One region of the Geobacillus zalihae genome, then DNA from elsewhere that is predicted to be linked to it. Evidence: riboswitches for the same ligand, from Rfam matches in the RefSeq annotation. Region 1 holds a riboswitch; each other region holds the start of a gene.

The links. A riboswitch is a leader RNA that binds a small molecule or an ion and turns the genes downstream of it on or off. The one in region 1 is predicted to bind S-adenosylmethionine.
Region 2: it holds a riboswitch for S-adenosylmethionine, as region 1 does, so the genes downstream of both, QWV57_RS03510 (bifunctional homocysteine S-methyltransferase/methylenetetrahydrofolate reductase) here and QWV57_RS02290 (phosphoadenylyl-sulfate reductase) in region 1, are expected to answer to the same signal.
Region 3: it holds a riboswitch for S-adenosylmethionine, as region 1 does, so the genes downstream of both, mtnK (S-methyl-5-thioribose kinase) here and QWV57_RS02290 (phosphoadenylyl-sulfate reductase) in region 1, are expected to answer to the same signal.

The regions. Positions count from the first base shown of each region.
Region 1 is NZ_CP129217.1:446,679-456,297, reverse strand. It holds gene QWV57_RS02300 (low molecular weight protein-tyrosine-phosphatase) at 1-249, opposite strand, end outside; gene QWV57_RS02295 (DUF1128 domain-containing protein) at 599-823, shown strand; SAM riboswitch class I at 953-1,057, shown strand; gene QWV57_RS02290 (phosphoadenylyl-sulfate reductase) at 1,183-1,890, shown strand; gene sat (sulfate adenylyltransferase) at 2,164-3,324, shown strand; gene cysC (adenylyl-sulfate kinase) at 3,337-3,948, shown strand; gene cobA (uroporphyrinogen-III C-methyltransferase) at 4,097-4,873, shown strand; gene QWV57_RS02270 (sirohydrochlorin chelatase) at 4,884-5,630, shown strand; gene QWV57_RS02265 (acylphosphatase) at 5,719-6,003, shown strand; gene QWV57_RS02260 (arginase family protein) at 6,170-6,937, opposite strand; gene QWV57_RS02255 (YojF family protein) at 7,103-7,450, shown strand; gene bshB2 (bacillithiol biosynthesis deacetylase BshB2) at 7,464-8,117, shown strand; gene QWV57_RS02245 (PhzF family phenazine biosynthesis protein) at 8,242-9,054, opposite strand; gene QWV57_RS02240 (precorrin-2 dehydrogenase/sirohydrochlorin ferrochelatase family protein) at 9,051-9,619, opposite strand, start outside.
Region 2 is NZ_CP129217.1:684,705-694,323, forward strand. It holds gene metH (methionine synthase) at 1-1,344, opposite strand, end outside; gene QWV57_RS03510 (bifunctional homocysteine S-methyltransferase/methylenetetrahydrofolate reductase) at 1,337-3,184, opposite strand; SAM riboswitch class I at 3,256-3,358, opposite strand; gene QWV57_RS03515 (hypothetical protein) at 3,428-3,580, opposite strand; gene QWV57_RS03520 (ABC transporter ATP-binding protein) at 3,641-4,702, shown strand; gene QWV57_RS03525 (ABC transporter permease) at 4,699-5,508, shown strand; gene QWV57_RS03530 (ABC transporter permease) at 5,505-6,308, shown strand; gene QWV57_RS03535 (ABC transporter substrate-binding protein) at 6,309-7,382, shown strand; gene QWV57_RS03540 (hypothetical protein) at 7,808-8,125, shown strand; gene QWV57_RS03545 (DUF1572 domain-containing protein) at 8,253-8,756, opposite strand; gene QWV57_RS03550 (ABC transporter permease) at 9,189-9,619, opposite strand, start outside.
Region 3 is NZ_CP129217.1:867,303-876,921, forward strand. It holds gene QWV57_RS04510 (PAS domain-containing sensor histidine kinase) at 1-727, shown strand, start outside; gene QWV57_RS04515 (methylated-DNA--[protein]-cysteine S-methyltransferase) at 717-1,211, shown strand; gene QWV57_RS04520 (ABC transporter permease) at 1,599-2,612, opposite strand; gene QWV57_RS04525 (sugar ABC transporter ATP-binding protein) at 2,554-4,104, opposite strand; gene QWV57_RS04530 (sugar ABC transporter substrate-binding protein) at 4,101-5,261, opposite strand; gene mtnA (S-methyl-5-thioribose-1-phosphate isomerase) at 5,248-6,315, opposite strand; gene mtnK (S-methyl-5-thioribose kinase) at 6,385-7,575, opposite strand; SAM riboswitch class I at 7,714-7,882, opposite strand; gene QWV57_RS04545 (carbon-nitrogen family hydrolase) at 7,977-8,789, opposite strand; gene QWV57_RS04550 (pyridoxal phosphate-dependent aminotransferase) at 8,886-9,619, shown strand, end outside.

The DNA.
Region 1 (9,619 bases):
ATCAAATTCTTCCAAGTCACGATGGTTCACTTGCCGGGCGCGGATGCCGGAGTAGTCGATCTTATTTTCCGTCAAAACCCTTCTTGTCCCCACATGCGGCGGCTCACCGACATGCCAGCTGCCTGTTCCCGCCGAATCAACGGCAATCAGACCGTCAAGCCCCCGCTCTTTCACCAAATGACGGAAGACCGCTTCCGCCATCGGCGAACGACAAATGTTTCCAAGACAAACAAACAGCACTTTAATCATCCAAACAGCCACCCCTCTCTCTATGTCCACGGTGCTTTCCACCGTTAGTTTTCCTTCATTTCTTTTCATCTAGCCCTTTTTGGCCCTAAAAGGACGGGGATGTCACGACAAAACAACTCCAGCGGGGGAGCGTGTGCGAATGGGCCAACAACTCTTGCGCGCGTTCACGACAACCATTTTGAAGAAAACGCGGTGTTTCACCAACCTTTTAGACTGGCACTATGCATGTGCACCTACATTTTACCACATCATCCGTTTTTCATCAGAAAAGCAAGCCATGCAATCTCTCCCCATTCTTCCTGCACCTATGGTACAATACATAGTAACTTGCCATGAAAGGAGTAAACGAATGGATTTATCAAAACGGTCGGCGGAAAACGTCGCCTACATGATCGAACAGTTGAAGCAAAAGTTGAAAGTGCTGAACTTGGATGCCATCAAGCCGTCCCATTTTTCCGAGGAATGGTACGATGAGTTGAGAGACATTTACGAGATGGTGATGAAACGCGAGACGTTCAGCCCAAGCGAAATGCAGGCGATTGTCGAAGAGCTCGGAAGCCTGCGCAAAAAATAACGCTCCCATCTGCTGTTAGGCAGGCAATGCAGCTGTTTCGTATAAAAACAATTCCTATCGAAAAACTATGATTGACATTATCGTCAATTGTGCTAAAATTTTAATCAATTAAATGACATGCGTTGCATACGTTGCTCGAGAGTGAGGGAGGAATGGGCTCAATGAACTCCGACAACCTGCCGCCTATAGCAAAGTGCCAATTCCAGCTAAAGAAGATCTTTAGTAAAATAAGGGGCTCCCTTTCTCCCGCTCTTTCTGATTCATGCAAGGAAGGATTTTTGCCGCCGAATTGCCGTTTGGCCGCTATATATCCGACTAATTACGTGGATTTTCTTTGATTTTGTGAGGAGGAGAAACCGATGCTCACGTATGATCAGTGGGAAACGGCGGAAAAACCGTCTTTTCCGTCCGATAATGAAACAAAAGGGGCGCTTGACGTCCTGGCCTGGGCGTATCGCGAATACGGCGATGAGATCGTATACGCGTGCAGCTTCGGCATCGAGGGGATTGTGCTGATTGATCTCATCTCTCGGGTCAAACCGAACGCCGAAATTGTCTTTTTGGATACCGGTCTGCATTTTCCAGAGACATACGATACGATCGCGAAAGTGAAAGAAAAATATCCGTCGCTTCGCATCGTGATGAAGCAGCCGCGCTTGACGTTGGAAGAACAGAAGGCGCAGTTTGGCGACGAGTTATGGAAACGCGACCCGAACAAATGCTGTGAGCTGCGCAAAGTCATTCCGCTGCGCGAGGTGCTGACCGGGGTGACGGCGTGGATTTCCGGCTTGCGCCGCGAGCAATCGCCGACGCGGCGGCATGTCGAGTACATTAACAAAGACGACAAGTTCCGTTCGATTAAAGTTTGTCCGCTCATTCACTGGACGTGGAAAGACGTTTGGAATTACGTGTATAAACACGGCCTTCCGTACAACGTGCTCCACGACCGCGGCTACCCGAGCATCGGTTGCGCCCCGTGCACCGCTCCGGCTACAGATCCGAACGACTTGCGCTCCGGGCGCTGGGCTGGCCAAGGAAAGACGGAATGCGGTCTCCATCTCGCCTAAGGAGAGAACATTGACATGCTCCTTGCCATTGCTTTGATCGCATCCTTTTTCTTCGCCATGAACATCGGGGCAAGCGGCGCGGCGGCCTCGATAGGCGTCGCTGATGAATCGGACGCCATTCCGAATCGTCAAGCTACTGTTTGACAGCGACGTCTATACGGTCATCGCCATCTTGAGCGTCTGCTTGGCGTCATTAGCCTAAAAAAAGAGCGCTTGCCTCATGAACATGGCAGCGGCATTTCACAACATCTATCAATCTAGGAGGTTATGAACATGAGCGTAAGCATCCCGCATGGCGGCACATTGATCAATCGTTGGAATCCGGACTATCCGCTTGATGAGGCGACCAAAACGATCGAGCTCTCCAAAGCCGAACTGAGCGACTTGGAGCTGATCGGAACGGGCGCCTACAGCCCCCTCACTGGTTTTTTAACGAAAACGGATTACGACGCGGTTGTTGAAACCATGCGTCTTTCTGACGGCACCGTCTGGAGCATTCCGATCACGCTCGCGGTAACAGAAGAAAAAGCGAAAGAGCTCGCCGTCGGCGATAAGGCGAAACTCGTTTATCGTGGCGACGTCTACGGCGTCATTGAGATTGCTGACATTTACCGCCCGGACAAAACGAAAGAAGCGAAGCTCGTTTATAAAACGGATGAACTTGCCCACCCAGGCGTGCGCAAACTGTTTGAAAAGCCGGATGTGTATGTCGGCGGGGAGATTACGCTTGTCAAACGGACCGACAAAGGCCAATTCGCCGCGTTTTATTTTGATCCAGCGGAAACGCGGAAAAAGTTTGCTGAGTTTGGCTGGAACACCGTTGTCGGCTTCCAAACGCGCAATCCGGTTCACCGCGCCCATGAATACATTCAAAAATGCGCGCTCGAGATCGTTGATGGCCTGTTTTTAAACCCACTCGTCGGCGAAACGAAAGCGGACGATATTCCGGCTGACATCCGGATGGAAAGCTATCAAGTGCTGCTGGAAAACTATTACCCGAAAGACCGCGTTTTCCTCGGCGTCTTCCAAGCTGCGATGCGCTATGCCGGTCCGCGTGAAGCCATTTTCCACGCAATGGTGCGCAAAAATTTCGGCTGCACGCACTTCATCGTCGGCCGCGACCACGCTGGTGTCGGCAATTATTACGGTACGTATGATGCGCAAAAAATCTTCTTGAACTTTACGGCTGAAGAGCTTGGCATTACGCCGCTCTTTTTCGAACATAGCTTTTACTGCACGAAATGCGAAGGGATGGCATCGACAAAAACGTGTCCGCATGACGCGAAATACCATGTCGTCCTTTCCGGCACGAAAGTTCGTGAAATGCTGCGCAACGGCCAAGTGCCGCCGAGCACGTTCAGCCGCCCGGAAGTGGCCGCCGTCTTGATCAAAGGGCTGCAAGAACGCGAAACGGTCGCCCCGTCAGCGCGCTAAAGGAGGATGGCGATGAGCACGAACATCGTTTGGCATCACACATCGGTCACAAAAGAAGATCGTCGCAAGCGCAACGGCCATCATAGCGCCATCCTTTGGTTCACCGGGCTGTCCGGCTCCGGCAAATCGACGGTGGCCAATGCCGTCTCCAGACGACTGTTTGAGCTCGGCATTCAGAATTATGTCTTAGACGGCGACAACATCCGGCACGGGCTCAATAAAGATCTCGGCTTTTCCGCCGCCGACCGGACGGAAAACATCCGCCGCATCGGCGAAGTGGCAAAGCTGTTTGTCGACAGCGGCCAGTTTGTGCTGACGGCGTTCATCTCGCCGTTTGCCGAAGACCGGGCGCTCGTCCGCCGCTTAGTCGAAGAAGACGAGTTTATCGAAATTTACGTCAACTGCCCGCTTGAAGAATGCGAAAAGCGCGATCCGAAAGGGCTGTATCAAAAAGCTCGCCGCGGGGAAATCCGTGAATTTACGGGCATCGACTCGCCGTACGAAGCGCCGGAAGCACCGGAGCTGACGATCGAAACACACCGTTATTCGGTTGACGAATGTGTCGAGCAAGTGCTCGCCTACCTGCGCGAGCGAGGAATGATCCCGGATGCGAAAACAGACTGATTCCCCCGTCCTCTGCCAAAAAAGAACGGGAGGTCATTTGACAAGGTCGTTTTCATCCCAAGGCAGACCATTTACAATAAAAGCAGCCGAGCATCCATGCCGTTTTCCGGCGGCTGGCTGAATCATGCACGAAGGGGCTGAAACAACGATGGGCAAAGTATATCTTGTCGGCGCCGGCCCCGGCGACCCGGAACTCATTACCGTCAAAGGATTAAAATGCATCCAGCAGGCGGATGTCATTTTGTACGACCGTCTCATCAATGAAGAGTTGCTTTCATATGCCAAGCCGGACGCCGAACTCATCTTTTGCGGCAAGCTGCCCGGCTTCCATGCCATGCAGCAGGAAACGATCAACCATGCGCTCGTCTGGCATGCCAAAAAAGGAAAAACGGTCGTCCGCTTAAAGGGCGGCGATCCGTTCGTGTTCGGGCGCGGCGGCGAAGAGGCCGAGGCGCTGGCCAAACATGGGATCGAATTTGAGATCGTTCCCGGCATCACCTCCGCCATCGCGGCGGCGGCTTACGCCGGCATCCCTGTCACCCATCGCGCGTTCAGCTCAAGCGTCGCCTTTGTCACCGGGCATCGGCGCGACGGAAGTCGTGACGAGATCAAATGGGAAAGCCTCGCCAAAGGCATCGATACGATCGCCATTTACATGGGGGTTCATCACTTGCCATACATTTGCGGCCAGCTGATGAAATACGGCAAAGCGCCGGAGACGCCGGCGGCGGTCATCGAATGGGGAACGACAACGGCTCAGCGCACCGTCACCGGCACACTCGCGACGATCGCCGGAATCGCCGCCAAAGAAAACATCCAAAATCCGAGCATGATCATGATCGGAGACGTCGTCCGGCTGCGGGCCAACATTCAATGGTTCGAACGGTTGCTTGCGTCATCGGCAGCCGCTGAGGCAACATCGTGAGGCGATGGCGATGGAAGCTGTTTTATATGTCAGCCACGGCAGCCGCATTGCCGCCGCGCGCCATGAAGCGGCGCGTTTCGTCGAACAGTGCCGGAGGGTCATCGATATTCCGATTCAAGAGCTATGCTTTGTCGAGCTCGCGGAACCGGACATTGTCACCGGCGTTGACCGTTGTGTCGCCCAAGGGGCGACACGCGTCATCGTCGTTCCGCTTCTCCTTCTTTCTGCAGGGCATGCCAAACACGATATTCCAGCGGCATTGGACATCGCGAGACGGCGCCATCCGTCCGTTGATATCCTCTGCGGCGCTCCGTTCGGCGTCCATGAAGCGATGATCGACATCGTGATCGACCGCATCAGCGAACAGTCCGCACCGCTTGACGGCGAATCGATGATCCTTCTTGTCGGCCGCGGCAGCAGTGATCCAGACACGAAGCGCGACATGTCCGCCATCGCTGCGCTTTTAAAAGAAAAAACGAACGTGCCGCACGTGGACGTTTGTTTTCTCGCTGCCATCCGCCCGACGCTTGATGAAGGGCTCCAACGGGCCCATGCATCGGCGTATCGGCGTGTGTTTGTCGTCCCGTACTTATTGTTTACCGGCGTCTTAATGAAAACGATCGAACGGAAGTTGCAGGGGTTCTCTGTTTCCGACAAAGAGTGGCATTTATGCTCTTACCTAGGCGATCACCCGCGGCTTGTGCTGCTCATTCAACAACAAGTATTATCGCTATCATCCGTAAAAAAAGGAGCTTGAACCATCAAGCTCCTCTTTTCATGTACTTTCCGCCTCATCTATTATATGATGGAAACAGAACAACCGTGATGAAGGAGGACTCATCGGCGTGAAAAGAGTTCATGTCATCGTGGAAGGGCGCGTGCAAGGCGTCGGGTTTCGATACTTCGTCCAACACGAAGCGCTAAAACGGCAGCTGACCGGTTGGGTGAAAAACAATGATGACGGAACAGTGGAAATGGAAGTTCAGGGGGATGAAAGCGCCCTTCAACTCTTTTTGGACACCATTGAAGCCGGAACGATGTTTGCCAAAGTCGCCCGCATGCACATCGAGCCGCGCGATGTCCGCTCCGATGAAAAACAATTTCGCATTATGTACGGGAGCGGCTTTTGACAACTAGGCTCATCCCCTCAAGCAGCGGCCTTCCCGGCTTTTTCGGCCATCGAGCCGGCAGAAGCGCCGGCTCGCTTGCCAAAATCCGAAGGGACAGCGTCTTCCTTGCTTTTCTGATCGCCAAACCAAAAGCGGTTCTGCCTTTCCCACGCTTCTCGCCGCTCGATTACGTCGGCCGCAAATGCGGCGCCGCATAGTGGAAATATGTCTCCAAGATGGCCATGTTCGCCTGCTCATTTTTTCCCCGCGCTTCGCGACAAAGCGGGTCGAACATGTCGACAGCGGAGGGCGGGTATTCGCCGCATATGTCCACGCCGAGCACTTTTTTATGGAATAAAAGCAACCGCAGGCAGGCGAGCAACCGGGATAGCGGAATCACTCCTTGATCCCAGTTCGTGACCGCGTCTTCGCGACGAAGAGCGTCTTTATCGATGCTGATATAGATGCTTCCGGTCGGGATGGCCTCGATGAGCGCTTTTGGCCATTCATCATGATCATCAAATGGAAGAACAGTCATTTTCGGAGATAAACGGAGTTGATGCGAAGAAGCAGTTGGGCCAACGATCACGACTTTTTGCAGCCGCGGATGCTTAAGTGCATAGGAGACCCATGAGCCGCACGAAATGACATCATCCCCTCCTTCAGCATCCGTATGGCGGTCAAAAAGCACAAGCATAAACGGTTCGTTGATTTCTTTAAGCAATAAATACGTGACATAATGGTAGTTGCCGCTGCCGATCAGCACCGCCCCGCGCTTCCGCCGCCGCTCAAGCCGCCGCTCAATTTCAGCAAGCGCCGCTTCGCTGCAATACAAATTCGTCTCCGGCACGTCGGCGAGATCGACCCATTCGTGCGGGAACTGAAACAGCCGCTTTTGCGGCCGGTACACGCCGTCAAAATTCAACACCGTGACACCATTGCCTTGAAACCCCATCGATCATCACCCTTCTTTCGTTGAATCATCATTCAACGCTTTGTAGGTGCGGATGAGTCCAAGATGTGTCTCTTTTTTTATTATACAATAGAAGTCGAAATAGTTCCGCTCACACGCCTCGGTCATGTACAATAATAGAAAAACAAACAGCAAGGAGGGAGCCGCTTGCAACCGATCGACACGGCCGCCGTACAAGAGGCGCTGAATCGTTTTGCCAATCGCGACGTATATATTCATTTGGAAACGACGAACGGAGCATACGCCTCCCATCATAACGATGGCTTTTATTCCGTCGGCGCCTACATCCGCAACGCCTGCATTCGCTTCACCCGCGGCAAGATTACCGGCCCTGGGCCATATCGCGTCGGACTGAAGCTTGATCTTGGCTGGGTGTACGCCGAAGGGCTGACCCATTGGGAATGGACAGAAAAAGGACAGTTGCTGCTAGCAGGCCATGATGATCAAGGGAAATTGGCCGTGGCTCTCGAACTAAGCAACGAACCGTTTGTGTAAGGAGGGAGTTCCGTTGAATGAACGACATGTGCTCGTTGTTTTTCCCCACCCGGACGATGAAGCGTTCGGCGTGTCGGGAACGATTGCCGAGCATGCGCAAAACAGCACGCCGGTGACATACGTTTGCTTAACGCTCGGCGAAATGGGGCGCAATATGGGCGTGCCTCCGTTTGCCAACCGCGAAACGCTTCCACACATCCGCAAGCAAGAACTGGAGGAAGCATGCCGCATTCTTGGCATTCATGATTTGCGCCTGCTCGGCTATCGCGACAAGACGGTCGAGTTTGAGGATGAAGAAGAGCTGGCTGACCGGATCGCCGCCATCGTGGCGGAAACGAATCCATCGCTTGTCATTACGTTTTACCCCGGCTACAGCGTCCATCCCGATCATGACGCGTGTGGAGCCGCTGTCATCCGCGCCTTAAAGCGCTGGCCGAAAGAAGAACGGCCAACCGTCCATTGCGTTGCGTTTGCGAAAAACTGCGAACAAGACCTTGGCCAGCCGGATGTCGTGCGCGATGTCAGCTCGGTGATCGAGACGAAGCTGGCCGCCATTCGCGCCCACCGTTCGCAAACCGAAGGGCTGATGCAGGCAGCCTCCAAGCGCGGCGATGCGCTTGCCTGGCTGAAAACGGAGCGGTTTTGGACGTATCGGTGGGATGATTAAGCGGTCGGACACCGATTTGGGTGGGGGCGCTTTGTTCCGCCCCCCCTATTTTCCTATTGGGTGCGATCCCATTGTCCAAACGCATGCAAACATCGCTGTCCGGCCAGGCAGCTGCTATCTTCATCTATAGCCAAACATACGCTTCTTCGGCCAATTCCCCCTTCAGCACAGTGACCGCTTTTCCTTCCAGATGCACTCTCTCCCCCGCCATCGTCACCCGCACAATGCCGCCGCGGGCTGAAGCTTGGTAGCCGACTAACGTCGTTTTCCCAAGCTTGTCCGCCCAATACGGCCCAAGGCAGCAGTGCGCCGAGCCGGTGACTGGATCTTCAGGAACACCAATAGTTGGAAAAAAAGCCCGCGATACAAAGTCTACTCCCTCCGTCATCGAGCGGCTTGTTACGATCACACCGAGGGCATCCACTTGTTGAAGCAAGTGAAAATCCGGCTGCAGCTCATGCACGATTCGTTCTGAATCAACTTCCACTAAATAGTCAAACCGGTTTCGCCCGATAAACAGCGGTTCAGCTGGCAAGGCACCAACAAGCGCAGCAGGAGGCGACTCGTCCAACATTGGCGCTTCATTCGGAAAATCAAGCCGAATCCAGCCATCGTTGTTGACAGCCGTTAACACCCCGCTGTTCGTGAAAAAGGCAATCGCTTCATCTCGGCGGTGTTCCCCGCGCTCCCACAGCACATGGGCGCTCGCCAACGTTGCATGGCCGCACAAGTCAACCTCTGCTTTAGGAGTAAACCAACGCAGACGATAGCCGCCCTCATGTGGAACTAAAAAAGCCGTCTCAGACAAATTCATTTCTGCGGCAACACGCTGCATCCACTCATCACGGGCCGGCTGCGGCAACAAGCAGACGGCCGCCGGGTTGCCGGCAAACGGCCGGTCAGTGAACGCATCGACAATATACATCGGAATGTTCATAGCTCTTTCCCTCTTTCCCCATTTCGTTCTTTTTCGTTCGCCAATAGCTGGGCCAACTCTTCATCCCATCGGCCGCGCTGCCGGAAAGAATCAGCAGCGAGCGCCTGAAACAGCCGCTTCCGTCCCTCAGCGTCCTCCACTTCGCGCAATACAACGTCGCGGGCCCGCTGCAAAAACTGAAGATACGGCCCATACTCTTCGCCATACTTCTCCTCAAGCTGGCGGCGAATGCGGCGGGCCACCGCCGGACTTGCCCCCCCGGTCGACACGGCAATGGTAAGCGGACCGCGGCGGACAACAGCGGGAACGTGAAAATCGCATCGCTCCGGGTCGTCCACGACATTTACGAGTTGACCGGGTGTTGCTGCTTGCGCCACCGCTTCATTCACCTTGCGATCATTCGTCGCGGCAATCACCAAAAAGGCCTCCGCCAAATCGTCTGGGTCAAACCGCTTTTTCTTCCAAACGATCATCCCCCCCGCGGCCAACGCTTGAAGCTCCGGCTCCGCTTCAGGCGCAATCATCACGATTTCCGCCCCTGCCTCTAACAATCCATGAATTTTCC
Region 2 (9,619 bases), 240 kb from region 1:
AGGAACGACTTTCGCAAACCGCTCCTCGCCGTCTTCCAAGTTGATCGAATTGATGATCGCTTTCCCTTGCGAGTAGGTGAGGGCGCGCTCGATGACGCGCTCGTCGGTTGAATCGATGACAAGCGGCACTTTCACTTTTTTCACGACTTCGCGGACGAACTGCTCCATGTCATGGAGTTCGTCGCGGTCTGGGTCGGCGAGGCAAATGTCGATGACATGGGCGCCGTTTTTCACTTGGGCGCGGGCGATTTCCGCCGCTTCTTCGTATTTCCCTTCGGCGATGAGGCGCTTGAATTTGCGCGAGCCGATGACGTTTGTCCGCTCGCCGACAAAGAGCGGGCGCATCGTTTCCTCATAAATGAGCGCCTCGATGCCGGAGACGGCGTGGACGTCAAACGAAGACGGGATCGCCCGCGGCGGGATGCCGCGCACCGCTTCGGCGATGGCGCGAATATGGTCCGGCGTCGTGCCGCAACACCCGCCGACGATGTTGATCCATCCCTTTTCGGCAAAGCGGCGGATTTTCTCTGCCAACATCTCCGGCGTTTCATGATAGCGGCCTTCCTCATCCGGCAGACCGGCGTTCGGGTAGCAGCTGACCGCCGTGTCAGCGAGCGAGGCGAGCGTGCGCAAATGGTCGGTCATAAACTCGGGGCCTGTCGCGCAGTTTAAGCCGACGGCGATCGGCTTCATATGGCGCACCGAGATGAAAAACGCATCGATCGCCTGGCCGGCGAGCGTCGTGCCCATCGGCTCGATCGTGCCGGAAATCATGAGCGGCACGCGGCGACCGACCGCTTCAAACGCCTTCGAAATGCCGAGAAAACCGGCTTTGACATTCAGCGTATCTTGGCACGTCTCCAGCAACAGAAGATCGACGCCGCCCAACAGCAGCCCGCGCGCTTGTTCTTCATAGGCGGCGACGAGTTCCTCAAAGGTCGCGCCGCCTGTCACCGACAACGTCTTCGTCGTCGGCCCCATCGACCCGGCGACAAAGCGCGGCCAGTCGGGAGTTGAGAACGCCTCCGCCGCTTGTTTGGCGAGCTTGGCCGCTTCGATGTTCAACTCGAGCGCCAAATGCCCGAGGTTGTATTCATCGAGCACAATGCGCGTCGCCCCGAACGTGTTCGTTTCGATGATGTCAGCGCCCGCTTCCAAATACGCTTCGTGAATGCGGCGGATGACAGGCGGGGCGGTGAGGGTCAAATATTCGTTGCACCCTTCATACGCCTCGCCGCCAAAATCGGCGGCTGATAGGTTGGCGCTTTGGATCATCGTCCCCATCGCGCCGTCAATGACGAGAATTTTTCGCTGCAGCTGCTGTTCTAAGGTGATGTTAGCCATGAACAACCTTCCTTTCTTTGGCGGCCGCTTCTTTTTCATGGATGTAGCGGACGAGCTCGACCGTCATGTCATAGCGCAAAAACGGCGTGATCAAGTAAATGCCGTTGAACAAATCAAAGGCGGCGTCAATGAGCGTTTTGGCGATGGCGATCCCTTCGCGCGCCGCCTGCACCGGGTCGTCGCCGCAAGCGGCCATGCGGGCGCGAATCTCGTCCGACAGGGTGATCCCCGGCACTTCATGATGCAAAAACTCGGCGTTGCGCGCGCTCACAAGCGGCATAATGCCAATGTAGATCGGCGTGTCGAGATGCTTCGTTGCTTCGTATATTTGCACGATTTTTTCTTCCGAGTAAACCGGTTGGGTTAAGAAATAGTGAGCCCCGCATTGAATTTTTTTCTCCATCCGCTCGACCGCTTTATCCAAATGGCGGACGTTCGGGTTAAAGGCCGCACCGATCGAGAAGTTCGTTTTTTGCCCGAGCGGTTTGCCCGAGTACGATAATCCTTCGTTGAATTGGCTGATCAGGCGGATGAGATCGAATGATGACACATCATATACGGACGTCGCTCCCGGGAAATCGCCGATTTTCGACGGATCGCCGGTAATGGCGAGCACATCAGTGATGCCGAGCGTATGCAAGCCCATCAAATGCGACTGCAAGCCGATCAAGTTGCGGTCGCGGCACGTAATATGCACGAGCGGGCGGACGCCGAGCCGCTCTTTCACGATCGTGGCGACGGCGGCGTTGCTGATGCGCGGCGTAGCAAGCGAGTTGTCGGCCAACGTCAGCGCATCGATGCCGGCGTCATGGAGCGCTTTCGCTCCGGCGAGAAATTTGTCAATGCCGAGTTTTTTCGGCGGGTCGAGTTCAACGATGACCGAGCGGCGCGCGCGGGCGAGCTCGGGAAGCGGAGTTGGGGCGGACCGCTCGGCTTGCACCGATACGGGCACCGCGCGCCGCTTCACCGTTTTTTCCGTCACCGGCGTCCGGTCGGCGAGCGCCTTTGCCATTGCCTCAATATGTTTCGGCGTCGTGCCGCAGCACCCGCCGATCAAGCGCACCCCTTGATCGCGGAACGCTTTGGCCGCCTCTTCAAAATATTCCGCGTTCGTTTCATAGACAAGCCGGCCGTCGCGGTAATCCGGGAGGCTCGCGTTCGGATACGCCGACAAAAACGCCTGCTTCGGCAGCGGCACTTCCTCGAGCGACCGAAGCATATGATATGGACCGAGACGACAGTTCAGTCCGACGACATCGGCCCCGAGCGCCTCTAGGCGAGCAAGGGCGTCCGCGAGCGGCGTGCCATCTTGCAAGACGCCGACTTCATGGAGCGACACATGGGCGATGATCGGCAAATCCGTTTCTTTGCGGGCGATGGCAAGCACCGTCTCCAACTCTTCCAAATCGTAATACGTCTCGAGCAGCACGCCATCAACCCCTTCAGCCAGCAGGACAAACAGCTGCTCGCGAAACGTCCGTTTCACTTCTTCGAGCGTGACGACGCTTTTGTTTAACGTGCGAAGCCCCCCGATCGTCCCGAGCACGTACGCCCGCCCGTTCGCCGCTTGCCTGGCGAGCCGCACCGCCGCGCGGTTGATGGCCGGCACCTCATCTTCAAGGCCGTAGCGGGCGAGTTTCACATAGTTGGCGCCGTATGTATTCGTCTGAATGACGTCGGCGCCCGCGGCGATATACGCTTCATGAATATGGACGATTTCATCTGGATTGGATAGATTCAATTCTTCAAAACAACGGTCAATGCCGTGCGAATATAAAAGCGTTCCCATCGCCCCGTCGGCGATGAGAATGCGCTCTTTCAACTCATCCAGCAATCCCACGTTCGATTCCCCCGTTTCTCCGTAGTAAAAGAAAAAAGCCTTCTATAAGAAGAAGACTTTTCATTCGCTTCTTCTTATCTTCCAGGCTTCCGCCTGTCTGGATTTAGCACCTTGGCCGCGGGCCAGGTTGCTGAGGGTTCACCGGGCCAGTCCCTCCCCCTCTCTTGATAAGAATGCCGGTATGCAATTGTGCGGTGACGTTTTGATGATTACTATATAATTTAATGTATTTTTCGAAATTATTCAATACGGTGAAGCAAGGAAATTTGAAAAAACGATCAATGAGACAGCGGCTTTCCGCATTGCGGGCAAAATTGGAAGCTGTTCTGCGGAATAGTCAGCCGCTTTTTGTTTTTTAGTCGCCGACATGGCGGAAAGCATATTTTTCCGTTGCACTTTCCACTCTCCTATGTTCTAATTAGGAATAGTGAACATCAAGAAGACGGGGGGCTGGAAGTGAACGGGGAAGAGATCATCCGCTTCGAGCGAGTGACGAAGGAATACGACGGAACGGTCGTATTGGATGACGTCAGTTTTGCGATGGAGCGCGGGAAGTTTTATACGCTGCTTGGCCCGTCAGGGTGCGGGAAGACGACGATTTTGCGGCTGATTGCCGGGTTTATCGAACCGACGGAAGGAACGATTTATTTCCACGGGAAGCCGATTCAAAACGTCCCGCCGAACAAACGGCAAGTCAACACTGTCTTTCAAGACTATGCGTTGTTTCCTCACCTCGATGTGTTTGAAAACGTGGCATTTGGCTTGCGCGTGAAAAAGATGAAAGAAGCGGACATCCGCCAAAAAGTGAGCGAAGCGCTCCGGTTTGTCAACTTGGAAGGCTATGAGCGCCGCCGCATTCAAGAGATGTCCGGCGGCCAACGCCAGCGCGTCGCCATTGCCCGGGCGATTGTCAATGAACCTGAGGTGTTGCTCTTGGATGAACCGCTGTCAGCCTTGGATTTGAAATTGCGCACGGAAATGCAGTATGAATTGCGTGAGCTCCAACGTCGATTGGGCATTACGTTTATTTTTGTCACGCATGACCAAGAAGAAGCGCTGGCGATGTCCGATTACATTTTTGTTCTGAATAAAGGGAAAATTCAGCAGTTCGGGACGCCGAAAGACATTTACGACGAGCCCATCAACCGATTCGTCGCCGATTTCATCGGGGAATCGAACATTTTGTCGGGGCGCATGATCGACGATTTCCTCGTCGAATTTGCCGGCAAACAGTTTGCGTGTGTTGACCGCGGCTTCGCGCCAAACGAACCGGTCGATGTCGTCATCCGCCCGGAAGATTTGGAGCTCGCGGCGCCGGAAGACGGGCAGATCGTCATCCGCGTCGATTCGCTCTTATTCCGCGGTGTCCATTATGAAATTTGCGGCTATGACGAAAACGGCAACGAATGGCTTGTCCATTCGACGAAAAAGGCGGAAGTCGGGGAAACGGTCGGCCTCCGTTTTGAACCGGAAGCGATTCACGTCATGCGAGTCGAAAGGGAGGATGAGGGCGCATGACGGAACGGGCGTGGCGAAACTGGTATTTAATCCCTTATGGCATTTGGTTGGTGTTGTTTGTCATCGCTCCGATCGTCTTTTTATTATATGAATCGTTTTTGGATATAGACGGACATTGGACGGTGGCGAATTATGAAAACGTGTTGACGCCCATTTATTTAAAAATGATGGCGTATTCGTTTTGGTACGCGTTTTTGATTACTCTTGTGTCGCTGTTGATTGGCTATCCGACCGCCTATTGGCTGACAAAGACGAGGCACAAGCAGTTATGGCTGTTGTTGCTCATCTTGCCGATGTGGGTGAATTTGCTGCTGAAGGTGTATGCGTTTTTAGGGCTGCTCGGCACGTACGGGCTGGCCAACGCCCTGTTGCAGACGCTTGGCATTGGAGCGCGGCAGCTGTTGTTTACCGATTTCAGTTTTGTGTTTGTGTCGGTGTACATTTTTATTCCGTTTATGGTGCTGCCGATTTTCAACGCGCTGGAGGAGCTGCCGCCATCGCTTGTCGATGCCGCCCGCGATTTAGGCGCTTCAGCGTGGACGACGTTCCGCCGCGTCGTTTTCCCGCTCACGCTTAGTGGGGTGAAGGCCGGCTGCCAAGCGGTGTTCATCCCGTCGTTGTCGTTGTTTATGATTACGCGCCTTGTCGCTGGCAACCGCGTCATTACGCTCGGCACCGCCATTGAACAGCATTTTCTTGTCACCCAAAACTGGGGAATGGGGGCGACGATCGCTGTTGTGTTAATGATCGCGATGGCGGTCATCGTCGGCCTGACAGGAAGTGGAAGAAAAGAGGGAAGCCGATGAAACGGACGCATTGGTGGGGACGTGTGTACCTGTTAGCCGTGTTTGCCGTGATGTATACGCCGATTGTGTATTTGATGTATTATTCGTTCAACAGCGGCGGGACGATGCACGATTTTCAATCGTTCACGTTGAAGTGGTACCGCGACGTGCTGTCCGACGACCGCTTGCTCATCATCGTTTTGAATACAATCGTCATCGCGCTGCTGTCGGCGGCGGTCGCGACCATACTTGGGGTCATCGGGGCGCTCGCCATTTACTATGTCAAGCGGCAGCGAACGAAAAACGCTCTTCTCGCTCTCAACAACGTGCTGATCGTCAGCCCAGACGTCATCATCGGCGCTTCGTTTTTGCTGTTGTTTACGATCGCTGGCATTCAACTAGGGTTTACATCTGTGCTGTTGTCCCATATCGCTTTTAGCGTGCCGATTGTCGTGTTGATGGTGCTGCCGAAACTCGAGGAAATGAGCCCGACGCTGATTGATGCGGCTAGAGATTTAGGAGCAGGGCCTTGGCAAGTGCTGTCAAGCGTCGTGCTGCCGTTTTTGGCGCCAAGCATATGGGCGGGCTTTTTCATGGCGCTTACGTATTCGCTCGATGACTTCGCCGTGACGTTTTTTGTCACGGGAAATGGATTCTCGACGCTGTCGGTGGAAATTTATTCGCGGGCGCGCCAAGGCATTTCGCTGTCCATTAACGCCCTGTCGACGCTGTTATTTTTATTTACGATGCTGCTTGTCATCGGTTATTATGTGCTCAGCCAAAAAGGCGGCCGAATGTACGGGATAGGGGGGCGAAAGTAGGTGAAACGGCTTGTCCAAGGGTTTGCGGCCGTGTTTATCGCGGCGTTCGTCCTCATGTTCATCACCCACCGGTTGAACGAAGCGGAAGGGTACGGCGGAGGCAAAACGGTGACCGTTTACAACTGGGGCGATTACATCGACCCTGCGCTCATTCGAGAGTTTGAAAAAGAGACAGGGTGGAAAGTGATTTACCAAACGTTCGATTCCAACGAGGCGATGATGGCGAAAATCGCCCAAGGCGGGGCGACGTTTGATGTCGCCGTTCCGTCCGATTACGCCATCAGCAAAATGATCGAGGAAAAGCTGCTTCTGCCGCTTGATCACCGAAAGCTTCCCAATTTGCAATATATCGAACCGCGGTTTCTCAACTTGCCGTTTGACCCGCACAACCGGTATTCAGTGCCGTATTTTTGGGGAACGGTCGGCATCGTCTACAACCGCGAGATGCTTGGCGGCAAAAGAATGACGAGCTGGAACGACTTATGGGATCCAAGCTTGCGCAATCAAATTTTGCTTGTCGACGGGGCGCGGGAAGTGATGGGGATGGCGTTGAACAGCCTCGGCTATTCGCTGAATGACACGAACAAAGCCCATTTGCAAGAAGCGAAGCGGAAGCTCGACCGGCTTATGCCGAACGTGAAGGCGATTGTCGGCGATGAAATCAAGCTGCTTCTCGCCGACGAGGAAGCGGCCATCGGCGTCGTCTGGTCAGGCGACGCGGCCGAAATCATTGCCGAAAACGACAAGCTCGACTATGTCGTGCCGAAAGAAGGCTCCAACTTATGGTTTGACAACATGGTCATTCCGAAAACAGCGAAAAACATCGAAGGAGCGCACGCGTTCATCAACTTTATGCTCGACCCGAAACACGCGGCGCAAAACGCCGAGTATGTCGGCTATTCGACGCCGAATAAAAAGGCGCTTCGCTATTTGCCAAAAGACATCGCGGGCGATCGGCGCTTTTACCCCGATTTGGATTCAGCAGGGCATCTCGAAGTGTACGAAAACTTAGGAAAACACATGCTCGCCTACTACAACGAGCTGTTTTTGGAGTTTAAGATGCAGCAAAAGTAACCATATAGATGCAACGAAATCGTTTCACATATCCTTGACGAAAAAGTGGCTTATCCATTTTTGACTGTCGAAGGCACAAGCCACAGGCTTGCCTCCGTCACGCTTTAGCGTGACGGAAGACCGAACAACGACTCGCTTCACAGACCCATTCCTGGGTCTTTAAGCGGCGTTGTTCGGTCACTCGACAATCGGATGCAATGACCGGTAAAGTTAAAGCTTTACATTGCATCTATACAATCAGAGCAGGCGCCGCCCTCTGTAATAGGGAGATGGGCGCCTGCTTGTCGTTTGCGTAAAGGGTTGCGCCGCTTCCCTAGCACGCGGGAACGAAGAAGCCCATGGGCGGCTTCACATACAAGAAGGGATCGGACGCAGGGAAGAAGAATAGAAAGACATGATATGATGAAAAAGAGGAGGTGGGAACGTTGCCCAATCATTTGCCTATGGAAGAAAATGTGATGGATATGCTCATCGGCGGCTTTTCGGTTGTGATGTTGATCGCGGTTGTGACAATCGTTTTTCTTTGGCGAAGGAATCGAGAAGGGCGAGTGTTTCTGTGGATATTGGCCCATTTCTTGTTGCTGTCTCTGGCTGTTTCATTTGCGCTGAAGGCGATTTCCTTTGATCTTACCCATGCGCAGGCATCCGAAGAAATCTCCCTCCTTCTTGGCAAGGCGGGGATGGCGTGGGGAGCGGGGATGGTTTGTTTGTTGGTCGGTATTGTGAAACTTTCAAGGCGCTGACCGTGATCCCGATAAGCGATAGGATTGGGAAGGAACAACAAGCAACAAAAAGAAGCCATCCACCTTTATCGGCTGACGGTTCCGAGGGGTGGATGGCGTTTGCAAGATGATTCGAGTAAGGAGTTGCCTATGTTGTTTTTCGATTTCTTGGTATGGTCAGTGTTTTCCAGTTGTTTGCGTTCAGCTGTTTCGCGATATAGACGATTTGCCCGATATGATACGAATAATGGTACATTTGCCGCTCAATGGCTTCGATGACGGAATGGGGTTCGCCGCGGATCGTGACCGTCCGCAACAAATCCGTTTCTTGCAGTTCGTTCAGCGTCTGAAAGAAAGCAGACCACCCCTTTTCCCAGCAATCCATGACTTCTTTGCGCGTATGGAAGTCGTTAATAAACTCATCATCGCGGTTTCGGTCCGGTTTTTCCCCATCCGATGACAAAAAGTCTGTCCAGCGCGACACCATATTTCCGCTCATATGTTTGACAATGATGGCGATGCTGTTTGTCTCCTCATGAAAGCAATGGAACAGCTGTTCCTCCGAACATTGGTCCATAGCCTGTTCGGCGGTCTTTTTCATGTCGAGAAAGCGCGCGCGCACCACTCGCAAATATTCTTGGCCGATGTTCATTCACACACCTCCGTCAAAGAAATGCCATCTCTTTTATTCGCCGTCGATGCGGTGATTTCTTTCTATGTGACGGCAAAAAAAAGCAACGCCTGGGGCGGACATGACTATGGGTCATGTTTTCGAAGCAGGCGAGTGAATAATCTGATCATAGCGGCACGCTTCTTTGCCCGTGTTGATCAACTGATGTTCGCAGCCGGCGTCGGAATAAAGAGAGCTCTCTTCGCGCAAGATGTCCGTGTTATGAAAACTCCTTTGCTTTCCCTGAGTGCCGAGGATTCATTCGGCATGGTCGCGAAAACATCCTCTCGATTTTCGCCGAAAGGGTGCAAAAGGTGAGGGATAACGTCCACTCTTTTAGACGTAGCTTCCGATTTTTCCATTTTTTCTCGCCCAATGCCATTGTTGCTTCAAGACCAATGAGCCCATGGCCAGTCAGAATAGCGAGATACCGAGAGCAGGAAAGAATACGGGCCATCCTTCATTCACTCCTTGCACGGCCCAAGAAAGAGGAGAAAAGCAGTTGAGAATATGAAACGCTGTCGGCAATACATTCGAAGATAGAAAAAATCCTGAGAAGATCAATAAATAATAAAGCAGCACCTCGGTAACGGCTCCCACTTGCTTTAAGCGAAGGGACAGCCCTAAAATGAACACGCCGATTCCCGTCATCCCGATGAGGCTGACGCCGCCAAAGATGACGATCTCCGTTATCATGGATGCGATTCCCGAGAGAATTTCGGAAAATCCGATCATCAAAGCCGCACAAATGAAAAAGAGCGTCACCCACATGGACGATAACGCGATTTCAGCGATCACTACGCTGATCAAAATTTTCCATGGAGCAGTCTTGGTGGAAAGCACTT
Region 3 (9,619 bases), 420 kb from region 1:
CGATGTGACCGAGCGCAAGGAGATGGAGCTGCAGCTGCGCAAGTCGGATACGCTCAACGTCGTCGGGGAATTGGCCGCCGGCATCGCCCATGAAATCCGCAATCCGATGACGGCGCTAAAGGGTTTCATTCAGCTGTTGCAAGGAAGCATTGACGGCGACTATTCGATGTATTTTAATGTCATTATGTCGGAATTGAAACGGATTGAGTCGATCATCACCGAGTTTCTTGTCCTGGCGAAGCCCCAGGCGGTGCAGTACAAACAAAATGATATCTGCAAAATTATGCAAGACACGATCGATTTGATCAGCGCCCAAGCGATGATGCACAACGTGCAAATCATCGCCGACTTCGAGCGCGGGCTGCCGCCGGTGTATTGCGAGCCGAATCAGTTGAAGCAAGTGTTCATCAATATTTTGAAAAACGCCATCGAAGTGATGCCAAAAGGCGGGGACATTACGGTGCGCATCACCCGCGCCGGGTGCTATGTGCGCATCTCCATCACCGACCAAGGATGCGGCATTCCAAAAGATAAAATCAAAAAGCTTGGCGAGCCGTTTTATACGACGAAAGAACGCGGCACCGGCCTCGGCTTGATGGTCAGCTATAAAATCATAGAAGAGCACCAAGGGAAAATTGAAGTGGAAAGCGAAGTCGGCGTCGGCACGACGTTCCATATCACGCTGCCGATCGAACGAATGGAAAGAGAGGACGACGATGACGATTGAATATGCAGTATACCGCTCAGAGCTGCTCGGCGACATTTACATCGCCTCCGACGGCGACGCGATTGTCAAAGTCGAGCTGTTTCCAGAAGAATGGCGCGCGTTCGCCGGCGAACATCCGGCTGTCAAAAGCCAGTCGCCGCTTCTTGAACGCGCGCTTAGGCAGCTGGATGAGTATTTCCACGGTCGACGCCAAGCATTTGACTTGCCGCTGAAGTGGAAGGGAACAGCCTTCCAAGAAGAGGTGTGGGCGGCGCTTTGCCGCATCCCATACGGCGAGACGGCGACATACGCTGACATCGCCGCGCAAATCGGCCGCCCGAAAGCGGTGCGCGCCGTCGGCCAGGCAAACCGGGCGAATGAACTGTCGATTCTCGTTCCGTGCCACCGTGTTGTCGGCAAAAACGGCGCTCTCATTGGCTATGCCGGAAGCCGCACCGATGTGAAGGCGAAGCTGTTGGAGCTTGAGCGCCGCTTACGTAGATGACGCTCTTGCGTTCGTGGAACAGGCAAAGAGTTTGGAAGGCGTTGTATGCGGATGCTGCAATGGAGCAGGCGGAAAAAGAAGCTGATGGCTTGTCTATATAGATGCAATTTGAAGCTTTACCATTTATAGCTTTTATCAAGTATTTGATCGACTGTCGGGCGACCGAACAACGCCGCTTAAAGACCCATATATGGGTCTGTGAAGCAGGTGGTTGTTCGGTCTTCCGTCACGCCAAGGCGTGACGGGGCAAGCCTGTTGCTTGCCTTCGACAGTCGAAAATGGACAAACCGCTTTTCCGTCAAGGATATGGTAAACTTCTTCGTTGCATCTATATGAAAAACGCGTCTGCCCCCGAGGATTGCCATCCACGGGGGCAGAGATCGGGCGTTATTTTTTTTGCCAATGCGACAAGGCGAGGGCGCCGACTAAAATGGCGCCTTTTATAATGTCTTGGGCGTAATACGGGACGTTCATCATCGTCAAGCCGTTCAGCAACACGCCCATTAAAATCGAGCCGAACAATGTGCCGATGACGTTCGGCTTGCCGGCGCCAAAGACGGAAAAGCCGATGTAGGCGGCGGCGACGCTGTCCATTAAAAGAGAGGCGCCGGCCGACACTTGCCCGGTGCCGATGCGCGAGGCAAGGACGATGCCGCCTAAGGCCGCAAAAAACCCGCTGATGACGTATGCATATGTCCGATAGCGGTTGACTGGGATGCCTGAGAGCCTTGCCGCCTCGCGGTTTTCCCCGGTCAAATAAAAGAGGCGGCCGGGTTTCGTGTACGTTAAAAACAGATGAGCGGCCATGACGACAAACAGCATAAGCAAGACAGAAAACGGTACGCCGAACAGCTCTCCCTGGCCGATAAATAAAAAGGAAGGAATGAATTTGCCCGGCGCCGTGCCGCCATCAGGCAGCGGCATGTCGTTGTAGATCGAAAACCCTTTCGTATAGGTGAGCTGCACGCCGTTAATGGCGTACATCGTCGCCAATGTTGCGAGCAAATCGGGCAGTTTGAATTTGACGATCAACAACGAATTAAGCAGCCCGACGGCGACGCCGAGCAACAGCGGCACGAGCAAGGTGACGAAAATTTCTTGGCGATGCAAGACAAGCGCCGCCGCACTGGCAATCGTCGCCAAGCTCACTGTCGAACCGACCGACAAATCGAAGCCGTCGACGATGAGCGAAAATGTAATGCCAATGGCCACCAAGGTGACGATGGAAATGGAACGCAAAATGTCGCTGAAGTTTTCATAGGTGAAAAACCGGTCTTGTGTCAGGCCAAAATAGGCGATTACAGCCAAAATGGCAAGCAGTGTGCCATGTTTATACAAAAATTCAAGAATGAACGGCGCCGCTTTTTTCGACGGCGGCGCGGAAACGGCTGGCTGGCTCATGGATCTCACCTCCGCTGCAATAGTAAACAAGCTGTTCATACGTCAGTTCAGCGGCCGGCAGGCGGGTGAGTAGCCGGCCGTCAGCCATGATGTAGATGGTGTCGCACACCTCAAGAAGCTCGTGAAATTCACTCGAAAAATATAGTACTGTTTTTCCTTCATCGGCGAGAGCACGGATGATGGAAAACACCTCTTGTTTGGCGTGGACATCGATTCCTTTCGTGGGCTCGTCGAATAGAAAAACACGCGCGTTTGTGTTCAGCCATTTGCCGATGACGACTTTCTGCTGGTTGCCGCCGCTCAAGTGGCGAACGACGGTGGTGCTTGACGGCGGATGAACACCTAGCGAGCGGACGAGCCCGTCGGCTTCAGCCGCTTCTTTCGCCCGGCTGATCCATTGCCAGCGCGACAGGCGGGAAAGAAGGCGGACGGTCAAGTTCGTTTTCACTGACTCGGGCAAGAACAGCCCTTGTTTGCGCCGTTCTTCCGGAATAAGACAAAGGCCGGCGGCAATCGCTTCATGCGGCGATGAAAATGTATAGCGCCGGCCGTCAAGTTGCCATTCGCCAGACGTCTTCCGGTGGGCGATGAGGCTTTCAGCGAGCTCCGTTTTGCCGGCGCCAACCAAGCCGGCGATGCCGACGATTTCGCCGCGATGGGCGTAAAGATCGACCGTCGTGCCGGTTTTTTCGATCGTGATCCCACGGACGGCAAAGGCGATGTCGCTTCCATGCGCGCGCGTTTGTTTCATGGCGGCGGCTCGCCTTGTTCCGGTCATATGAAGGACGATGTCTTCAAGCGGCAAACCGAGGGCGGAACCATGGTAGACGACGCGGCCGTCGCGCAAAATCGTCAGCCGGTCGGCGATTTCCTGCACTTCTTTCAGTTTATGAGAGATGTAAATAAAGCCGACGCCTTGCTGTTTCAGTTCCGTGATGATGGCAAACAGCCGCTTCGTTTCGGCTTCGCTCAAGGCGGCGGTCGGTTCGTCCAAAATGATGTAGCGCGCATTCGATGACAACACTTTGGCGAGCACGATCAGCTGTTTTTCATGGAGCGAGCAGTCGCGCACGAGCTTTGCCGGCGAAATGGCAAGGCCGACGCGGCGAAGCAGAGCAGCGGCCCGTTCTTTTTCCCGGCGCAGCGAGCGGATCGGCTGTTTCTTCACATCAGCGAGCTCATCAGCCGCCAAGTTTTCGTAAACGGGCAATCCTGGGAAAAGCGCCGTGTCGACCTCTTGGACGACGAAGCCGATGCCGGCTCGTTTCGCGTCAAGCGGCGACGAAAAGGTGCAGTTGACGCCATCGATCGTGATCGTGCCGGCGTCGGGAGGAATGGCGCCGGCCAAAATGTTCATGAGCGTGCTTTTGCCGGCGCCGTTCATGCCCAAAAGGGCGTGGACTTCGCCAGGACGAACGTCGAAGTCCACGCCGTCAAGCACGCGCACGGCGCCAAACGATTTTTCCATGCCCCGCATTGACAACCCGTTCATTTTTTGTTCACCTGGGCTTCCAACGTTTTCATCCACGGCGAGATGGCGACATTGGATTGCCCCCAGCCCGGGATGTATTGCGAAAGCTCATTCATCGACACTTGTTTGTCCGGAAGATCGGACCGTTTCACTAAATGCGGCTCAAGCGAGTAAATGTTCGGCGTTTTTTCTCCGGCGATTTTTTGATACGCGAACCGCACTTGGACGCGGCCGACTTCGGCTGGGTCCGTCGCCGTTGTCGCCACCCATGGGCTGTTTGGTTTTTGGATCATTTGCAAGTCTTCATCGCTCAAATCGATGCCGTACACTTTAATTTCCGTGCGCCCAGCTTGCTCGATGGCGCGCGTCGCCCCTTTGGCGAACTCGTCCCAAGTTGCGAAGACAGCGTCAATGTCGCCTTTGTTCGGGTATTTTTTCAAAATCGCTTCCATTTGCGTTTGTGTGTCCAAAGCTGTGTTGGCGCTCGCCGTGCCAAACTTGGCAATTTCTTTAATGTTCGGATAGCGTTTTTTGAACGCGTCATAAATGATATGGCGGCGTTCCATCGGGGTAAAGCCGCCGACCCAAATCGTGACGATGTTGCCTTCCCCGTTTAAGTCTTCTGCGAGCGTTTTTAATGTTTTCCAGGCGAGGCTGTAGTCGTCTTGGTCGATGACGGTGACGCCGGGAATGTTCAAATCGTTGTCAAATGCCACAACTGGAATGCCTTTGGCGACGGCTTTTTTCACCGGGCCTTCGAGCGCATCGGCGCGGCCGTGGTCAAGCAAAATGGCGTCAACATTTTGCGTAATGGCCGTCTCAACGTACGATGCCATTTTGGTTAAATCGTTGTCGGCGTTGTAAATTTGCACCTCGCCGCCGAATTTTTGCACTTGTTCTTTGACGCCGGCGATGTATTGCGATGAGAACGTGCCGATGGACAGTTGCATAATGGCGGCGATTTTCACCGGCTTTTTCAACTTTTCAGGAATGGCCGCTTGCTCGTCGCTTGTTGCCGTCGAGTGGCTGGATGTCGTTTCCGTTTTGTTGTTCGTGGTCTTGGCTCCGTTGGCTGGCTTGGAGCTCACGGCATCTTGCTCGTGTGTGCAGCCAGTCAAGATGGAGAACACGGCAAAGAAAAGAAGAAAAAGGGAAGATAAGGCCTTAAATCGTTTCATGTTGCTCCTCCTTTGTGAATAATGATGGCAGCGTTGCGTTGTAATTGCCGCGAATGATGCCTTTTTCGGTAATGATCGCGGTAATGAGTTCGTTTGGCGTTACGTCAAACGCCGGATTGTATACGTTGACGCCTTCCGGGGCGATGCGTACGCCGGCGATGTGGGTCACTTCATCCGGATGGCGCTCTTCGATCGGGATGTCCGCACCTGTTTTCGTCGTCAAATCGATCGTGGACAACGGCGCAGCGACGTAAAACGGAATGTCAAACGACTTCGCGAGCAAGGCCAGGCCGAACGTGCCGATTTTGTTCGCCGTATCGCCGTTTTGCGCGATCCGGTCGGCGCCGACGATGATGGCGCCAATGCCTTTCGCCTTGATCGCTTGCGCTGCCATGTTGTCGGTGATGAGCGTCACATCAACGCCCGCTTGTATCAGTTCCCAAGCGGTCAGGCGCGCCCCTTGCAACACCGGCCGCGTCTCGAGAGCGTAAACGGATAGTTCAATTCCTTTTTCTTTCGCCAAATAAAACGGGGCGAGCGCCGTTCCGTAGCGGGCGGTGGCGATCGAGCCGGCGTTGCAGATCGTCATCACCCGATCGCCCGGACGAAAGAGCGACAACGCGTATTCGCCGATGCGGCGGCACACATCCTCATCTTCCACTTGAATGCGAATCGCTTCGTGGACGAGCGTCGTTTTGGCCTCGTTGACGGAAAGGGCGTCGGCCGCAGCGGTGACGAGCCGATCGAGCGCCCAAAACAAGTTGACGGCAGTCGGCCGGGCACTGGCTAGGTAGTCACGATCTCGTTTCAAGCGACGGCGGAATTCATCGACCGACTCGGTGTCATAGCTCGAAGCGGCGAGCGCCAAGCCATAGGCGGCAGTGATGCCGATCGCCGGCGCGCCGCGCACTTTCAGCGTGGCGATCGCGTCATATACGTCTTCAATGGTGTGCAAGTCGATATATTCCGTGACTGTTGGAAGTTTTTGTTGGTTTAAAATCGTCACATGCGTCTCGCGCCATTCGACTGAGCGCGGGATGGCAAATGTGCTCATTGCTGTCTTCCTTTCTTTTGGCGTTGTTCGTTTGTCCGGCCCGTCGCCGGCGGGCCGGATCGAATGGCATTACTGCTTGGTTTCGGCGAGCAGCCGGCGGAAGCCATCCGTTCCTGTCAGCTCAGCCCGCTCAATGATCAAGCGGCGGCCGAGGCGGAGCGCATGCCGTTTGGCAACAAGCCGTTCATCTTTGTGCTCGATGCCGTCAAGGTCCGCCACATGGGCGAGGCCGATCGTCCGGCGGATGACTTCGCAGCCGGCAAAGCCGACAGCATCGATGAACGCGTGCCGGAGCACGTCCTCGAGCAAGCCCGGCGTCGCGGCGTACGTTTCCACGCTCTCGGTGCGCCAAAGGTTTGAGAACACGGACGCAAAGACGTCCCATGTCCGGTCGATGTGGTCAAAGAGCGGTTGGCGCTCTAATTCAGAGCGGGACAACGCATTTAACAGCAAATTGGCGAAAAATTGGCCAAGGTCAAACCCGATCGGACCGTAAAAGGCGAATTCTGGGTCGATCACTTTCGTTTCGTCGGCGCTTACGAAAATGCTGCCGGTATGCAAATCGCCATGCAAGAGCACATCGGCTTCGGTTAAAAACTTGCGCTTCAGCTTTGCTGCTTCTAGGTGGAGTCGGTCATCGCGCCAAAGCGCTTCAACGTCTGGGCGCAATTCGTCTTCAAAGTTGTTCGTTTCGTGGTCAAAAAACGGGTCGGTGAAGACGAGGTCTTCGGTAATTTTGCACAGTTCCGGATTGACGAAGCTTTGCGCCAATTTCTTTTTCTCTTGCTGGTTCATGCCGAAGTCAGACGTATAAAATGCCGTTTTGGCGACAAACTCGCCGATATGCTGGGACAAAAGCGGATACGTTTTCCCTTCGATCAGCCCTTTGCGGGCGATTTGCAAACGGGATAAGTCTTCCATCACCGTAATGGCGAGCGATTCGTCAGAATAGTAGACTTTCGGCACGTATTGCGGCACATAGCTCGCAAACGTGCGCAGCGCGTTGCTTTCGATGACGGCGCGCTTTAACGTAAGCGGCCAGCTTTCGCCGACCACTTTGGCGTACGGCAACGCTTGTTTGATGATTACGCCTTGCTTTGTTTCTTGGTCGACGATATGAAACACTAAGTTCAAGTTGCCGTCGCCGATCTCGCGGCACAAAAGAGGCGCCCCGTCGCGGAATAAGCCGAGGCGGACAGCGAGAGATACCGCCTTCGGTTCGGTCAGCGGTTCGTAAACCGATGTTTGAACAGTGGTCATTGCCTTGTTCCCCCTTTTTTCATTTCGCTCGTTTTCAAATGCCGGTTCTGACGCGCGCTAAAACTCGGCGTTTCCGGCAAATGAAAAAGCCTCTTTCGCATACGGAAAGAGGCTTGAAGATTCATTCGTTCTTCGCGCCTCTTATCTTTCAGAAAGACATCGGTCTTTCTGTTGGACTTAGCACCGTGCCCTGCGGAAGCATGACGCTTCCGGCGCCGCCCTTGGCGTGCGCCCTATCTCACGATAGTATTACGGTCGGTTGCTGGGCTTCATTGGGCCAATTCCCTCAGCCAACTCTTGATAAGAGTACCGATTTCTTGTATTCAGTTTCGGGAATTTTCACGATGTTCTCAATTGTTTGGTTGCTTGATTCGAATGATACATGGTCGGCCAATCGATTGTCAATACGTTTTGAAAAAATTTTTTGCCGTTTCATAGTCGTGCGGCCGGCGGTCGGCAAACACCGGGATGCGCGCGCGGACGTCCGCAACGAGCGCGGGATCGATGTCGGCCGAGAGAATGCCCGGCTTCTCGTCCGCCTCGGCGATCACTTCGCCCCATGGGTCGATGACGAGCGAATGGCCGGCAAAGACGTTGTTCGGGTCGCGGCCAGCCCGGTTGCAGGCGACGACGTAGCATTGGTTTTCAATCGCCCGCGCCATCAAGAGCGTCCGCCAATGGTGCAGGCGGGGAAGCGGCCATTCGGCGACGACAAACAGCACTTCCGCCCCAGCCAAAGCATGGGCGCGAATCCACTCCGGAAAGCGGATGTCATAGCAAATGACCCCAGCGCACGGCAGCCCGTCAAGCGAGAACAAGCCTGGCTCGTTTCCCGGCTGCAAATACAAATGTTCATCCATCAATTGGAACAGGTGAAGCTTGCTGTATTCGCCGACGATTTGGCCATGACGGTCGGCCACGATCATCGTGTTTGTCACGCCGGCGGCTGTTTTTTTGGCGACCGAACCAGCGACGAAATGGACGCCGTACGTTTGCGCCAATCGGGAAGCGAGCGCCTTCGCCCGTTCGGCGCCTTCGTCGGCAATTTCATCCAGGCGCGTCAAATCGTAGCCGGTCGTCCATAACTCTGGCAGCACGATGATATTCGCGCCGTCCTTGACGGCCGATTCAATGGCGCTTTCCGCGCGCCGTTCGTTTTCGTTCGGGTCGCCAAACGCAATATCAAGCTGGAGGCAGGCGATGCGGATCGTCATGAGTTTTCACCTCGAAAAAATTTTGCTTTACATTTTGCTTTTTACGATATATGATGTTGCACTAGAATTTCAAGAATTTTTGAGAAGGTGTGGACGATGACGATCGAATTTCCCTTTTCCGAACTGCTTGAACAGCTGCCGAAGCAGTTTTTCGCCTCGCTCGTGGCGAAAGTCGGTGCGAAGATCAAGGCGGGTTATGATGTGATCAACTTAGGGCAGGGCAATCCGGATCAGCCGACGCCGGCGCACATTGTCGAAGCGATGCAGAAGGCAGCCGCGAACCCAAAATACCATAAATATTCGCCGTTTCAAGGCTACTCGTTTTTGAAAGAAGCCGTAGCGGCGTTTTACGCGCGCGAGTACGGGGTGACGATCGACCCGGCCCGCGAGGTCGCCATCTTGTTCGGCGGCAAAGCCGGGCTTGTCGAGCTGCCGCTTTGCCTCGTCAACCCGGGCGATGTGGTGCTTGTCCCGGACCCGGGCTATCCGGACTATTGGTCGGGGATCGCGCTTGCCCGCGCGCGGATGGAGATGATGCCGCTTTCTTCGGAAAACGGATTCTTACCGGATTACGAAGCCATTCCGGAGTCGGTCGCCGACCGAGCGAAGCTCATGTTTTTAAACTATCCGAACAATCCGACCGGTGCGACGGCGACAAAGGAATTTTTCGCGGAGACGGTGGCGTTTGCCGCCAAGCACGGCATTGCCGTCGTGCACGATTTCGCTTATGGGGCGATCGGCTTTGACGGCCGGAAACCGGTCAGCTTCCTGGAAGCCGATGGGGCGAAAGACGTCGGCGTCGAAATTTATACGTTTTCGAAAACATACAA